2 regions of the Peribacillus sp. FSL K6-5616 genome follow, and region 2 is predicted to be linked to the other one. Evidence: a T-box and tRNA genes for the amino acid it is inferred to sense, from the RefSeq annotation. Region 2 holds a T-box; the other holds one or more tRNA genes.
What was found. A T-box is a leader RNA that pairs with one kind of tRNA and senses whether it is charged. The one in region 2 lies ahead of argS (arginine--tRNA ligase), so its partner is inferred to be a tRNA-Arg.

Region 1 (7,651 bases), 1.1 Mb from region 2:
CTCGGCTTAGGTCCCGACTAACCCTGAGCGGACGAGCCTTCCTCAGGAAACCTTAGGCATTCGGTGGAAGGGATTCTCACCCTTCTTTCGCTACTCATACCGGCATTCTCACTTCTAAGCGCTCCACCAGTCCTTCCGGTCTGACTTCAACGCCCTTAGAACGCTCTCCTACCATCGACACCATACGGTGTCAATCCACAGCTTCGGTGATACGTTTAGCCCCGGTACATTTTCGGCGCGGAGTCACTCGACCAGTGAGCTATTACGCACTCTTTAAATGGTGGCTGCTTCTAAGCCAACATCCTGGTTGTCTAAGCAACTCCACATCCTTTTCCACTTAACGTATACTTTGGGACCTTAGCTGGTGGTCTGGGCTGTTTCCCTTTCGACTACGGATCTTATCACTCGCAGTCTGACTCCCAAGAATAAGTATTTGGCATTCGGAGTTTGACTGAATTCGGTAACCCGTTGGGGGCCCCTAGTCCAATCAGTGCTCTACCTCCAATACTCTCATCTTGAGGCTAGCCCTAAAGCTATTTCGGAGAGAACCAGCTATCTCCAGGTTCGATTGGAATTTCTCCGCTACCCACACCTCATCCCCGCACTTTTCAACGTGCGTGGGTTCGGGCCTCCATTCAGTGTTACCTGAACTTCACCCTGGACATGGGTAGATCACCTGGTTTCGGGTCTACGACCTCATACTCATTCGCCCTATTCAGACTCGCTTTCGCTGCGGCTCCGTCTCATCAACTTAACCTCGCATGAAATCGTAACTCGCCGGTTCATTCTACAAAAGGCACGCCATTACCCATTAACGGGCTTTGACTACTTGTAGGCACACGGTTTCAGGATCTATTTCACTCCCCTTCCGGGGTGCTTTTCACCTTTCCCTCACGGTACTGGTTCACTATCGGTCACTAGGGAGTATTTAGCCTTGGGAGATGGTCCTCCCTGCTTCCGACGGGATTTCTCGTGTCCCGCCGTACTCAGGATCCACTCAGGAGGGAACGAAGTTTCAACTACAGGGTTTTTACCTTCTTCGACGGACCTTTCCAGGTCGCTTCATTTACCCCGTTCCTTTGTAACTCCATGTTGAGTGTCCTACAACCCCAAGAGGCAAGCCTCTTGGTTTGGGCTAATTCCGTTTCGCTCGCCGCTACTCAGGAAATCGCGTTTGCTTTCTCTTCCTCCGGGTACTTAGATGTTTCAGTTCCCCGGGTCTGCCTTCAGTACCCTATGTATTCAGGTAAAGATACTGTTCCATTACGAACAGTGGGTTTCCCCATTCGGAAATCTCCGGATCAAAGCTTACTTACAGCTCCCCGAAGCATATCGGTGTTAGTCCCGTCCTTCATCGGCTCCTAGTGCCAAGGCATCCACCGTGCGCCCTTTCTAACTTAACCGTTAAAAAAGATCTTACAGATGCTTTGAAAAAAATTAATTGCCTTCTATCTATTATCTAGTTTTCAAGGAACAAAGCAGAAAGAATCCATCACATCGTGATGACTGTCTTTCCTATTTGAATGAATTACTCATTCAAAACTGAACAAAACAAAAGCGCTCTCGTAATTATCCTTAGAAAGGAGGTGATCCAGCCGCACCTTCCGATACGGCTACCTTGTTACGACTTCACCCCAATCATCTGTCCCACCTTAGGCGGCTGGCTCCATGAAGGTTACCTCACCGACTTCGGGTGTTACAAACTCTCGTGGTGTGACGGGCGGTGTGTACAAGGCCCGGGAACGTATTCACCGCGGCATGCTGATCCGCGATTACTAGCGATTCCGGCTTCATGCAGGCGAGTTGCAGCCTGCAATCCGAACTGAGAATGGCTTTATGGGATTCGCTTACCTTCGCAGGTTTGCAGCCCTTTGTACCATCCATTGTAGCACGTGTGTAGCCCAGGTCATAAGGGGCATGATGATTTGACGTCATCCCCACCTTCCTCCGGTTTGTCACCGGCAGTCACCTTAGAGTGCCCAACTGAATGCTGGCAACTAAGATCAAGGGTTGCGCTCGTTGCGGGACTTAACCCAACATCTCACGACACGAGCTGACGACAACCATGCACCACCTGTCACTCTGTCCCCCGAAGGGGAAAGCCCTATCTCTAGGGTTGTCAGAGGATGTCAAGACCTGGTAAGGTTCTTCGCGTTGCTTCGAATTAAACCACATGCTCCACCGCTTGTGCGGGCCCCCGTCAATTCCTTTGAGTTTCAGCCTTGCGGCCGTACTCCCCAGGCGGAGTGCTTAATGCGTTAGCTGCAGCACTAAAGGGCGGAAACCCTCTAACACTTAGCACTCATCGTTTACGGCGTGGACTACCAGGGTATCTAATCCTGTTTGCTCCCCACGCTTTCGCGCCTCAGTGTCAGTTACAGACCAGAAAGTCGCCTTCGCCACTGGTGTTCCTCCAAATCTCTACGCATTTCACCGCTACACTTGGAATTCCACTTTCCTCTTCTGCACTCAAGTTCCCCAGTTTCCAATGACCCTCCACGGTTGAGCCGTGGGCTTTCACATCAGACTTAAGGAACCACCTGCGCGCGCTTTACGCCCAATAATTCCGGACAACGCTTGCCACCTACGTATTACCGCGGCTGCTGGCACGTAGTTAGCCGTGGCTTTCTGGTTAGGTACCGTCAAGGTACCAGCAGTTACTCTGGTACTTGTTCTTCCCTAACAACAGAACTTTACGACCCGAAGGCCTTCTTCGTTCACGCGGCGTTGCTCCGTCAGACTTTCGTCCATTGCGGAAGATTCCCTACTGCTGCCTCCCGTAGGAGTCTGGGCCGTGTCTCAGTCCCAGTGTGGCCGATCACCCTCTCAGGTCGGCTACGCATCGTCGCCTTGGTGAGCCATTACCTCACCAACTAGCTAATGCGCCGCGGGCCCATCTATAAGTGACAGCGTAAACCGTCTTTCCATCTTCTCTCATGCGAGAAAAGAACGTATCCGGTATTAGCTCCGGTTTCCCGAAGTTATCCCAGTCTTATAGGCAGGTTGCCCACGTGTTACTCACCCGTCCGCCGCTAATCTCAGGGAGCAAGCTCCCATCGATTCGCTCGACTTGCATGTATTAGGCACGCCGCCAGCGTTCGTCCTGAGCCAGGATCAAACTCTCCGAAGAAATGTTTGACTTGCTCATTTGCTTTTTTGATAGTGTGTGCTCACTTAAAATTTAACGTTGGCGCTTTGTTTTGTTCAGTTTTCAAAGAGCAATTTGACTCTTCTTAAAGAATCAACTTTCATATCATAACAAACCCAAATCGGCTTGTCAAGTTTTTTTGGTGGAGCCTAGCGGGATCGAACCGCTGACCTCCTGCGTGCAAGGCAGGCGCTCTCCCAGCTGAGCTAAGGCCCCAAAAAATAATGGTCGGGAAGACAGGATTCGAACCTGCGACCCCTTGGTCCCAAACCAAGTGCTCTACCAAGCTGAGCTACTTCCCGAAAAAAACATGGTGCGCCCGGCGGGAGTCGAACCTACAACCTTCTGATTCGTAGTCAGATGCTCTATCCAATTGAGCTACGGGCGCATATTAAGATGGTGCCGAGGACCGGAATCGAACCGGTACGGTAGTCACCTACCGCAGGATTTTAAGTCCTGTGCGTCTGCCAGTTCCGCCACCCCGGCATAAATAAATAGTGGAGCGGAAGACGGGATTCGAACCCGCGACCCCAACCTTGGCAAGGTTGTATTCTACCACTGAACTACTTCCGCGAACATGCGGGTGAAGGGACTTGAACCCCCACGCCTTGCGGCGCCAGATCCTAAGTCTGGTGCGTCTGCCAATTCCGCCACACCCGCATAATAAAATGGTGAGCCATGAAGGATTCGAACCTTCGACCCTCTGATTAAAAGTCAGATGCTCTACCAACTGAGCTAATGGCTCATATAAACTATTTATATATGCTATATCAAGCTTGTATGAAAATGGTGCCGGCAAGAGGACTTGAACCCCCAACCTACTGATTACAAGTCAGTTGCTCTACCAGTTGAGCTACACCGGCAAGTGTAAAAATGGTGGAGGATGACGGGATCGAACCGCCGACCCTCTGCTTGTAAGGCAGATGCTCTCCCAGCTGAGCTAATCCTCCATATATAACTGCTTGGCGGCGTCCTACTCTCACAGGGGGAAACCCCCAACTACCATCGGCGCTGAAGAGCTTAACTGCCGTGTTCGGAATGGGAACGGGTGTGACCTCTTCGCTATCGCCACCAAACATAAAAGGAACGTTGTTCCTTCAAAACTAGATAATAAGAAGGTATTTCATTTTTTAAAAAGCGTTGGTTAAGTCCTCGATCTATTAGTATCAGTCAGCTCCACATGTCACCATGCTTCCACCTCTGACCTATCAACCTGATCATCTTTCAGGGATCTTACTAGCTTGCGCCATGGGAAATCTCATCTTGAGGGGGGCTTCATGCTTAGATGCTTTCAGCACTTATCCCGTCCGCACGTAGCTACCCAGCTATGCCTTTGGCAAGACAACTGGTACACCAGCGGTGCGTCCATCCCGGTCCTCTCGTACTAAGGACAGCTCCTCTCAAATTTCCTGCGCCCGCGACGGATAGGGACCGAACTGTCTCACGACGTTCTGAACCCAGCTCGCGTACCGCTTTAATGGGCGAACAGCCCAACCCTTGGGACCGACTACAGCCCCAGGATGCGATGAGCCGACATCGAGGTGCCAAACCTCCCCGTCGATGTGGACTCTTGGGGGAGATAAGCCTGTTATCCCCGGGGTAGCTTTTATCCGTTGAGCGATGGCCCTTCCATGCGGAACCACCGGATCACTAAGCCCGACTTTCGTCCCTGCTCGACTTGTAGGTCTCGCAGTCAAGCTCCCTTGTGCCTTTACACTCTACGAATGATTTCCAACCATTCTGAGGGAACCTTTGGGCGCCTCCGTTACTCTTTAGGAGGCGACCGCCCCAGTCAAACTGCCCACCTGACACTGTCTCCCACCCCGATAAGGGGCGCGGGTTAGAATTTCAATACAGCCAGGGTAGTATCCCACCAACGCCTCCACCGAAGCTGGCGCTCCGGCTTCTCAGGCTCCTACCTATCCTGTACAAGCTGTACCAAAATTCAATATCAGGCTGCAGTAAAGCTCCACGGGGTCTTTCCGTCCTGTCGCGGGTAACCTGCATCTTCACAGGTACTATAATTTCACCGAGTCTCTCGTTGAGACAGTGCCCAGATCGTTACACCTTTCGTGCGGGTCGGAACTTACCCGACAAGGAATTTCGCTACCTTAGGACCGTTATAGTTACGGCCGCCGTTTACTGGGGCTTCGGTTCAAAGCTTCGCTTGCGCTAACCTCTCCCCTTAACCTTCCAGCACCGGGCAGGTGTCAGCCCCTATACTTCGCCTTGCGGCTTCGCAGAGACCTGTGTTTTTGCTAAACAGTCGCCTGGGCCTATTCACTGCGGCTTTTCTGGGCTATTCACCCTAAAAAGCACCCCTTCTCCCGAAGTTACGGGGTCATTTTGCCGAGTTCCTTAACGAGAGTTCTCTCGCACACCTTAGGATTCTCTCCTCGCCTACCTGTGTCGGTTTGCGGTACGGGCACCTTACATCTCACTAGAGGCTTTTCTTGGCAGCGTGGAATCAGGAACTTCGGTACTATATTTCCCTCGCCATCACAGCTCCGCCTTAATGGAAACGGGATTTGCCTCGTTTCCGGCCTAACTGCTTGGACGCGCATATCCAACAGCGCGCTTACCCTATCCTTCTGCGTCCCCCCATCGTTCAAACGATGTATAGGTGGTACAGGAATATCAACCTGTTGTCCATCGCCTACGCCTTTCGGCCTCGGCTTAGGTCCCGACTAACCCTGAGCGGACGAGCCTTCCTCAGGAAACCTTAGGCATTCGGTGGAAGGGATTCTCACCCTTCTTTCGCTACTCATACCGGCATTCTCACTTCTAAGCGCTCCACCAGTCCTTCCGGTCTGACTTCAACGCCCTTAGAACGCTCTCCTACCATCGACACCATACGGTGTCAATCCACAGCTTCGGTGATACGTTTAGCCCCGGTACATTTTCGGCGCGGAGTCACTCGACCAGTGAGCTATTACGCACTCTTTAAATGGTGGCTGCTTCTAAGCCAACATCCTGGTTGTCTAAGCAACTCCACATCCTTTTCCACTTAACGTATACTTTGGGACCTTAGCTGGTGGTCTGGGCTGTTTCCCTTTCGACTACGGATCTTATCACTCGCAGTCTGACTCCCAAGAATAAGTATTTGGCATTCGGAGTTTGACTGAATTCGGTAACCCGTTGGGGGCCCCTAGTCCAATCAGTGCTCTACCTCCAATACTCTCATCTTGAGGCTAGCCCTAAAGCTATTTCGGAGAGAACCAGCTATCTCCAGGTTCGATTGGAATTTCTCCGCTACCCACACCTCATCCCCGCACTTTTCAACGTGCGTGGGTTCGGGCCTCCATTCAGTGTTACCTGAACTTCACCCTGGACATGGGTAGATCACCTGGTTTCGGGTCTACGACCTCATACTCATTCGCCCTATTCAGACTCGCTTTCGCTGCGGCTCCGTCTCATCAACTTAACCTCGCATGAAATCGTAACTCGCCGGTTCATTCTACAAAAGGCACGCCATTACCCATTAACGGGCTTTGACTACTTGTAGGCACACGGTTTCAGGATCTATTTCACTCCCCTTCCGGGGTGCTTTTCACCTTTCCCTCACGGTACTGGTTCACTATCGGTCACTAGGGAGTATTTAGCCTTGGGAGATGGTCCTCCCTGCTTCCGACGGGATTTCTCGTGTCCCGCCGTACTCAGGATCCACTCAGGAGGGAACGAAGTTTCAACTACAGGGTTTTTACCTTCTTCGACGGACCTTTCCAGGTCGCTTCATTTACCCCGTTCCTTTGTAACTCCATGTTGAGTGTCCTACAACCCCAAGAGGCAAGCCTCTTGGTTTGGGCTAATTCCGTTTCGCTCGCCGCTACTCAGGAAATCGCGTTTGCTTTCTCTTCCTCCGGGTACTTAGATGTTTCAGTTCCCCGGGTCTGCCTTCAGTACCCTATGTATTCAGGTAAAGATACTGTTCCATTACGAACAGTGGGTTTCCCCATTCGGAAATCTCCGGATCAAAGCTTACTTACAGCTCCCCGAAGCATATCGGTGTTAGTCCCGTCCTTCATCGGCTCCTAGTGCCAAGGCATCCACCGTGCGCCCTTTCTAACTTAACCGTTAAAAAAGATCTTACAGATGCTTTGAAAAAAATTAATTGCCTTCTATCTATTATCTAGTTTTCAAGGAACAAAGCAGAAAGAATCCATCACATCGTGATGACTGTCTTTCCTATTTGAATGAATTACTCATTCAAAACTGAACAAAACAAAAGCGCTCTCGTAATTATCCTTAGAAAGGAGGTGATCCAGCCGCACCTTCCGATACGGCTACCTTGTTACGACTTCACCCCAATCATCTGTCCCACCTTAGGCGGCTGGCTCCATGAAGGTTACCTCACCGACTTCGGGTGTTACAAACTCTCGTGGTGTGACGGGCGGTGTGTACAAGGCCCGGGAACGTATTCACCGCGGCATGCTGATCCGCGATTACTAGCGATTCCGGCTTCATGCAGGCGAGTTGCAGCCTGCAATCCGAACTGAGAATGGC
Region 2 (7,651 bases):
ATTCCAGTATTGCAATTGGGGGCACATCTGATAATGGTATGTGGAAAGCAAATTATAAAAAAAACTCTGATGAAACAGTTGGCGGATGGATTGGACATGTTCAACAAAAGTCTGGTGGCAAGGTCAAGATAAAAGAAGTAAGCTTTACTGATAATGGAAAAACATTAGTGGAACATAAGGGATTTACAGAAGGAAAAAGTGAAGATGGCTCTATTACAAAATTAAATCCATTATCAACGGATTTTTATTTGGGAGATCCTCCAAAAAAAGAGCATGTGTACAAGTTGCATATTACATGGGAGAAAAAAGGACAGCCCATGACAGATACCTTTCTTCTAAAATAAAAGAGCTTACGTTCATGCCAGGATTTATCTGATAAATTATGGAGCCATTTTGAAAAGATCAAAATGGCTCCTTTTAGACATGCATTACATTTTATTCGGCGCTGAAATTCCCAATAAACTTAGCGCATCCTTTAATACGATCGCAACGGAAAAAGCGAATGAGAGCTTCATTTGTTTCCATTCATCTTCCACTAGGATTTTTGAATGTGCATAATACTTATTGAATGCACGCGATACATGCAAGCTGAATTTCGCGATTTGTGATGGATCGGCTTGTTCAAATGATTTTTGGACAATGATCGGGTATTGCTCCAGCAGCTGGATGACTGGCCACGCATATTCGCCTAAAGCATCATATTGGATGGCCTGCTCTTTAAAATCACCTTTTTCAAGCAAGGAGGAAATTCGCGCATATGTGTACTGTACATATGGACCTGTTTCTCCCTCAAAGTTCATCATTTGCTCTAATGAAAAATCAATATCGTTCATACGGTTATTTTTTAAATCATTAAAGATTACCGCTCCGACACCGACTTGTCTTGCAACCAGTTCTTTCTGTTCAAGCGCTTGATTTTTTTCTTCAATATTGCGCTTCGCAGTTTCGATCGCCTCTGCCAATACATCCGCAAGCAGCACGACTTTCCCTTTACGGGTCGACATTTTCTTACCGTCTTTTAGCATCATGCCAAATGCTACGTGCTGTAAGTCTTTTGACCACTCATACCCCATTTTTTCAATGACGTTAAAGAGTTGTATAAAGTGCAGGGATTGTTCGTTTCCGACCACATAAAATGTTTTCTTTGCCTCATACTGTTTTTTACGATACATGGCTGCAGCTAAATCACGTGTGGCATAAAGTGTCGCACCATCCGTTTTCGTAATCAAACACGGCGGCATATCTTCCAATTGCACGACATAGGCACCATCTGAAAGGGCAAGCAGGCCTTTTTCTTTTAGTTCCCCGACAACCGCATCCATTTTATCATTGTAAAATGCTTCGCCGGCATAGGAATCAAAACGGATGCCCAATAAATCATAAATCGTCTCGAATTCTTTTAAAGACGCATCCCTGAACCATTTCCACAATGCCAGTGCTTCCTCGTCCCCGTCTTCAAGCGACTTGAAGCTTACGCGTGCTTGTTCATTCAATGATTCATCGGTTTCTGCCCTTTCATGGAACTTCACATAGATTTTCAATAATTCCCCAATCGGCGAAGCTTCGATTGCCTCTTTGTCCCCCCACAGCTTATACGCGACAATCAACTTACCGAATTGCGTGCCCCAATCTCCTAAATGATTGATACGCACGGCATTGTAGCCATTTTTTTCGGCAATGTTGGCCAGTGCATTCCCTATGACCGTAGAGCGTAAGTGCCCCATGGAAAAAGGCTTGGCAATATTCGGGGAGGAATAATCAATCACGACATTTCCCTTTCCAGTCTGCATCGAACCATACTGATCCTTTTCCCTTAATATCGTTTGCAGCACATTTTCCGTCACCATCTGTTGATTGACGAAGATATTCAGATAACCTCCCACTACGTTCACTTCTTGAATCAACGTACTGTTTAATTGTTGGGCTATTTCCGACGCAATCACCTGAGGCGATTTTTTGAATTTTTTCGCAAGAGTAAAGCACGGAAAGGCGACATCACCTAACTCCATCATTTTCGGCTTTTCCATTAATTTTTCTATTTCACTTGCTGGCATTTCATTGTTCAAAGCAGTTGAAATCAATTCTGCAATTGGTTTATTCATCGACATTTTCCCTCCTAAACAAAAAAGCCCCCGCCTCTAAATAAGAGACGAGAGCATGAATTCCCGTGGTACCACTCTAGTTGCCACAAATTGCGGCCACTTTCCATTGTTAACGAGGTGACTCCCCGATATTCCCTACTGAACGTTTCAAGAAATTTCTCCAAAGTGCGCTTCATTCATCCGACCTGCATTAGGCTCCCACCATCCCTAACTCGCTTTCCATTTCAAAATGAACTACTCTCTTCATCACAGAATTTTCAATATTATAATTTAATCCATCGTACACAATTTAAAAAAACGTGTCAACAGAATTTAAGAAACAAATCCTAACCAGCCGGTAACTTCATTTTATCCTTGATGTTCGAAAAATATTTTCTTACTGTCCCAATTGTGCCGCTTTGATTGGACGGCTCAATATTGGATGGACCATCGGCTAACAGCCCTAACACTCCCATTTCCCGGCCATTATGGCTGGAAGGCCCATCAATAAGCTCTGGGGAGTATATTCGCTTGCCATCCATTATGCAGCGAATCGAGCAGGCTAACTCTTCACCCGGGTTATCCTTCAATAAATAACCACTTACATCAGCCTTTAATGCGAGTTGAAAATAACCAGTCCTTCGAAATGTCGTTAAAATGACCACTTTGCATTCAAATGACCTTAATGCTTCTGCTGCCTCAAGTCCGCTCATTACAGGCATCTCCATATCCATGATACACACATCAGGCCGTAATTGGTTTACAAGAGCCATCGCTTCTTCTCCATTACTGGCTTGCCCGACAATTTCTATATCTTCTTCAAGATTGAGTAGAGAACTTATTGCCTCTAACAGCATTTGCTGATTCTCTGCAATGACAATTCGAATCATTTTTAAGTTCTCTCCTTTATCGAGTTCCTTATATGAAGCAAAGACTCCCCAAATCCGAGGATTATTAAGGGAGTCTGGAATGATACATGAACGTTACAGTTCAGATTTCACTTGAGTGGGAACACTTTTTTTCGTTAAATACTTTATGTCCTTGAAACTGACGAAATTCTTGGATTCCTCATCCCATAAACGGAAACGGAGTGAGCGCAAGCTTGTTGCAAGAGTGATCGTCGGAACGTTCTCTAAAGGCTGCGTATTATTATGTGCCATTTCCAATTTATAGTTAGGCACCCTTGGACTTAAATGATGAACATGATGGTAACCGATATTACCAGTAAGGAACTGCATCAGTTTTGGAAGCTTATAAAAAGAACTTCCCTCCACTGCTGCCAATACATATTCCCACTCTTCATTTTCTTCAAAATAAGAGTCCTCGAATGTGTGCTGGACGTAAAACAGCCAAATGCCGATTGAACCAGAAATCATGAAAATGGAACCTTGTACCAGAAGGAACGACTGCCAGCCGACTGCCAGGCAAAGCAATGCCGCAAAAACGACGATTAATACATTCGTCAAATACGTATTATTTTTTTCCTTCTTTCTAGCGCCTTTACGGTTAAATCTATTTTTAAGAAGGAAAACATAAATCGGCCCCAAACCAAACATGACCAATGGATTACGATAAAAACGATAAGCAAAACGAAGTTTAAACGGTGCAGCCAAATACTCATCTACCGTAAGGGTCCAAATATCACCTGTACCCCGCTTATCCAAATTACCGCTTGTTGCGTGATGCACAGAATGCTCATGTCCCCATTGATCAAACGGGAATAAAGTCAAAACACCCATGATCGTACCGACTATTCTATTCGCACGGCGGTCTTTGAAAAATGAATGATGCGTACAATCATGAAAAATGATGAATATTCTCGTCAAGAATCCTGCAGCAAACACAGCTGGGATTAAGGCTAACCAATAAGAAACGGAAAGACTTATATATGCTAGGTACCATAGAATGATGAACGGCCCCAGGGTATTGATGATCTGCCATATACTTTGCTTTGTCGTTGATTGTTCAAAAGGAGCAATTTGTTTTCTCAGGGATTTCGTATTTTGCAAGCTCATATTTCAATTGCACTTCCTTTTATTTGTCGTTATCCATAGTATAAAGAATCCAACCTGATTTTATTAGTACCAGGTGTCATGACTAGAAGATGACAAATGTCATGTACAAGTCATTTCCAGTGACAAACGTAAAAAAGGCCAACCAGGAAGAACCGGTTAACCTGTACACATATATAGGATTTCGTTATCTTCAAAATAACAGGCGGCCTTACTTTAAGAACAGGACTGTCAATGCTTACAGTCCCATCAGTAAGCAAATGAAGGCCCGTTACTCCCCTTTTAAAAATAAATAAAGACCATAATCCGTCGAAGTTGAGGCATACCCCATTTGGCGCAACATGGCCGTGATATTGCCGCGATGATAGGTTCCATGATTCACGACATGCGGTACCAATTCGGCTGCACTTGTTTTCATTTGTCCTCCAGCTGGATTCTCAATTATAAGAGGTTTATGTATATTTTCTTTTTGGCCAAGCAGCGATTTGTACCGCTCGGACAACTCAATAAACATGGCCTCCATTTCCTCTAATTCCTTTGACTCCATTTGTTCCTTCAGTTGTTCAGCCAGCTCCAATGCATGTTTCATGCTTTTACCGGAAAAAACCTCCGCCCACCCCAGATCGGAAAGATACACATGGGCCATCACACTCGATATCGATGAAAACACACTTTGAACTTCCTGATGGTAAACATCCTTTGGAAGCTCTTTTAAACGGTTGAAAATCTGATTATTTGCCCAAATGTTGAAATCATAAAACTGTAATGAAAAATTTGACATATAAACTCTCCCCTTCTATTTACAAATCAATTGCCCTTCATACGGAATAATTCGTCCCACACGAAGGTTAGTAATGCCTTTCCACAATGTACCTCTATTTATATGGCTATTCTCCATAGTAAACTAGTAAAGTTAAATTTTACAAAGGGGAATAAAATCATTGTGAAAAAATTCTTTGGATGTTTTATTATGTTAAGCCTTCTTTGTATGTGTCTCTTTCCAACCAGTGGTCATTCATCAAGTAAAACCCAATCCATAGGTTCTGTTAAATTGGACAATACAAAAGTTTTTAGTTCTCCTAAATTAGGTTCCACTCTATTAAAGACCTTAAAGAAGGGAGAAGAGTTTCCCATCATTTCTACTTCCGTTGGGGATTCCGCGGGGCCCGTCATTCATAAAGTGAAGTCTGGAAACACACTATGGAAAATAGCAAATCAATATGGTGTTTCAGTAAGTGAGCTGCAAAAAGTAAATAAATTAACCTCTTCCGAAATAACTGTTGGCCAAAACCTGAAGATCCCCCAGAAATATAAGATCCATAAGGTTGTATCGGGCGATACATTGTGGAAGATCTCTAATAAATACAAGGTAACAACAAGTGATTTGACGAAATTAAATAACTTACACACGGTTACCCTTAAAGTGGGCCAAAAATTGAAGGTTCCGGATTATTACTACCAGGTTCAATTGCTTGGCGGAAAAAAGGGCTGGATAAAGAAATCCCAGCTTCAAAAAAAGACGCAAAATCGTATCGTCATGGGCTGGAAGCATAATGGATCGAAAGAAAGCTATACCCAGCAACTTAAACACCCCAATTTGAATGTAGTATCTCCCCGTTCTTATACGCTGACGGATACCGGTAATTACGTTTCCGTTTCTGTAGATACAAAATACATCCAAGCTGCCCATAAACAAGGAAAACAAGTTTGGCAGCTTATCGGGAATAAATTTGACCCTGTATTAACTGGTTCTGTACTAGGCAATACAAAAAAGCGCCAAAAATTAGTTTCAGCTTTACGCGATTCACTTGTTAAAACGAAAAGTGATGGAATAAATGTGGATTTCGAAAACATCGACCCAAAAAATAAGAAGGACTTTGTACTTTTCATCGGCGAACTAAAAAAGGCACTAAAACCGCATGGAATTAAAGTGTCTGTGGATGTCACCCGAGAAAACGAAGACCCTTATTGGTCAAAAAGCCTAGATAGGAAAGCACTTGGCAAAATAGCGGACCATATAATCATAATGGGTTATGACGAGCATTGGGGAGGGAGCCCGGTAGCCGGGTCCGTTTCCTCGTTACCTTGGATCAAAGAAGGAACCAAGCTTTTAATGAAAGAAGTACCAGCTCACAAGATCATATTGGCTGTACCATTTTATACGAGAGAATGGGAAACCGATTTGTCGACCAAAAAAGTGAAAAGTCATGACCGTACCATGGCTGAGGTCAACAAAATCATTTCAACTCAAAAACTTAAAAAGGTATGGGATAAACAGACGCAACAAAATTACGTGGTGTACACTTCCAAAGGGAAAAAGCATCAAATTTGGATAGAAGATAAGAAATCGATGAAGCTCCGTATTGACCTGGTTAAACAAAATCATCTAGGCGGTGCAGCTGCTTGGTACATTGGATCAGAAACCCCTGACATTTGGGATGTCTATCATTTTAATCAATAGGTACATGCATAAAGGGAAAAGGCCTCACATTGTGTGCGGCCTTTTCTGCATGACATCATTTTCAGTGGGTCCAGTCGTCTTAAGTGAATAGACCACCCCAATAAATATCAAGGAAATACCCAGAATTTGAATACCGTCCGGTTTAAATCCTGAAAGCAGAATATCCAAAAGGATGGCAACTGCCGGATCGACAAAAATCATGAAAGATACTACATTTGTAGGCAAATGGCGAATACTATTAAAAAACAGCAAATACACGACGCCTGTATGGATGATGCCGGTAAGCACCGTATAAAACCATTCGGAAGATTTTAACGTTGTATATACGGAATAATCGACAAAAGGAATCAGTAATAGAAATCCAATGAACATTTGCAGAAATGTGGTCGCATATACACTCGTCTTTGTAATGCTCTTTCCTAAAAGCATGGTTGCCGCATAGAAGAAGGCAGCAATGATTCCATACACAATGCCCTCCCATTCAGGAGAAGATGATCGAAATCCATCTGTTCCCATAATGAGTAATGTGCCAATGAAGCAAAGGGAAATGGCCAAGATGGAGAATACATTCATTTTCTCCCTAAAAATGAGGCTCCCTATAATGAGTACAAGGATCGGCGCTAAATGATAAAGCGAAATGGCGATTGTCACCGATATCAGCTCAAAAGATTTAAAGAGGAATATCCAGTTTAACAAGTTGGCCACCGCGCAGAAAATGATCAGCATTACCTCCCTGCCATTCCATATTTCGTTCTTGAAATGTCCGGTAATCATCCAGGCTGCACATAAGAATACGGCAGCACAAATGCAGCGAACAAAAACCAATTCCAATGCAGGAAGTCCCGATAGTTCCGAAAAGAAACCGACAGAACCAAAGATTGTCATGGCTAGAGACAGTTGAAGAAGTGCTATTTTATTCATTTAATTTCCCCTCATGAAATTTCCAATTTTTACATTCATACTATCATTTCTCGGGCATGCCGTCACGAGTAATGATATTCGCCCACATTTGATCCGGAATACTTAATGTACACCTGCTATCGCGCGGTAAGGTCGTCTTGATCTCGTCTTCCCTGCCTTCCATTATTTTGGCGGCC

Region 1: it has a tRNA-Arg gene. The T-box ahead of argS (arginine--tRNA ligase) is inferred to sense a tRNA for this amino acid. The anticodon was not compared.

What each region holds. Positions count from the first base shown of each region.
Region 1 covers NZ_JBBOYT010000001.1:5,142,692-5,150,342, reverse strand. Annotated here, with positions in the region: rRNA gene MHB45_RS25065 (23S ribosomal RNA) at 1-1,403, opposite strand, end outside; rRNA gene MHB45_RS25060 (16S ribosomal RNA) at 1,580-3,130, opposite strand; tRNA gene MHB45_RS25055 (tRNA-Ala) at 3,289-3,364, opposite strand; tRNA gene MHB45_RS25050 (tRNA-Pro) at 3,374-3,450, opposite strand; tRNA gene MHB45_RS25045 (tRNA-Arg) at 3,460-3,536, opposite strand; tRNA gene MHB45_RS25040 (tRNA-Leu) at 3,546-3,634, opposite strand; tRNA gene MHB45_RS25035 (tRNA-Gly) at 3,647-3,721, opposite strand; tRNA gene MHB45_RS25030 (tRNA-Leu) at 3,727-3,808, opposite strand; tRNA gene MHB45_RS25025 (tRNA-Lys) at 3,818-3,893, opposite strand; tRNA gene MHB45_RS25020 (tRNA-Thr) at 3,936-4,011, opposite strand; tRNA gene MHB45_RS25015 (tRNA-Val) at 4,023-4,098, opposite strand; rRNA gene rrf (5S ribosomal RNA) at 4,109-4,224, opposite strand; rRNA gene MHB45_RS25005 (23S ribosomal RNA) at 4,289-7,221, opposite strand; rRNA gene MHB45_RS25000 (16S ribosomal RNA) at 7,398-7,651, opposite strand, start outside.
Region 2 covers NZ_JBBOYT010000001.1:4,054,970-4,062,620, forward strand. Annotated here, with positions in the region: gene MHB45_RS19620 (DUF4179 domain-containing protein) at 1-344, shown strand, start outside; gene argS (arginine--tRNA ligase) at 429-2,102, opposite strand; T-box leader at 2,143-2,361, opposite strand; gene MHB45_RS19630 (response regulator transcription factor) at 2,429-2,971, opposite strand; gene MHB45_RS19635 (fatty acid desaturase) at 3,065-4,096, opposite strand; gene MHB45_RS19640 (DinB family protein) at 4,365-4,874, opposite strand; gene MHB45_RS19645 (LysM peptidoglycan-binding domain-containing protein) at 5,145-6,554, shown strand; gene MHB45_RS19650 (DMT family transporter) at 6,579-7,475, opposite strand; gene MHB45_RS19655 (NADH-dependent flavin oxidoreductase) at 7,519-7,651, opposite strand, start outside.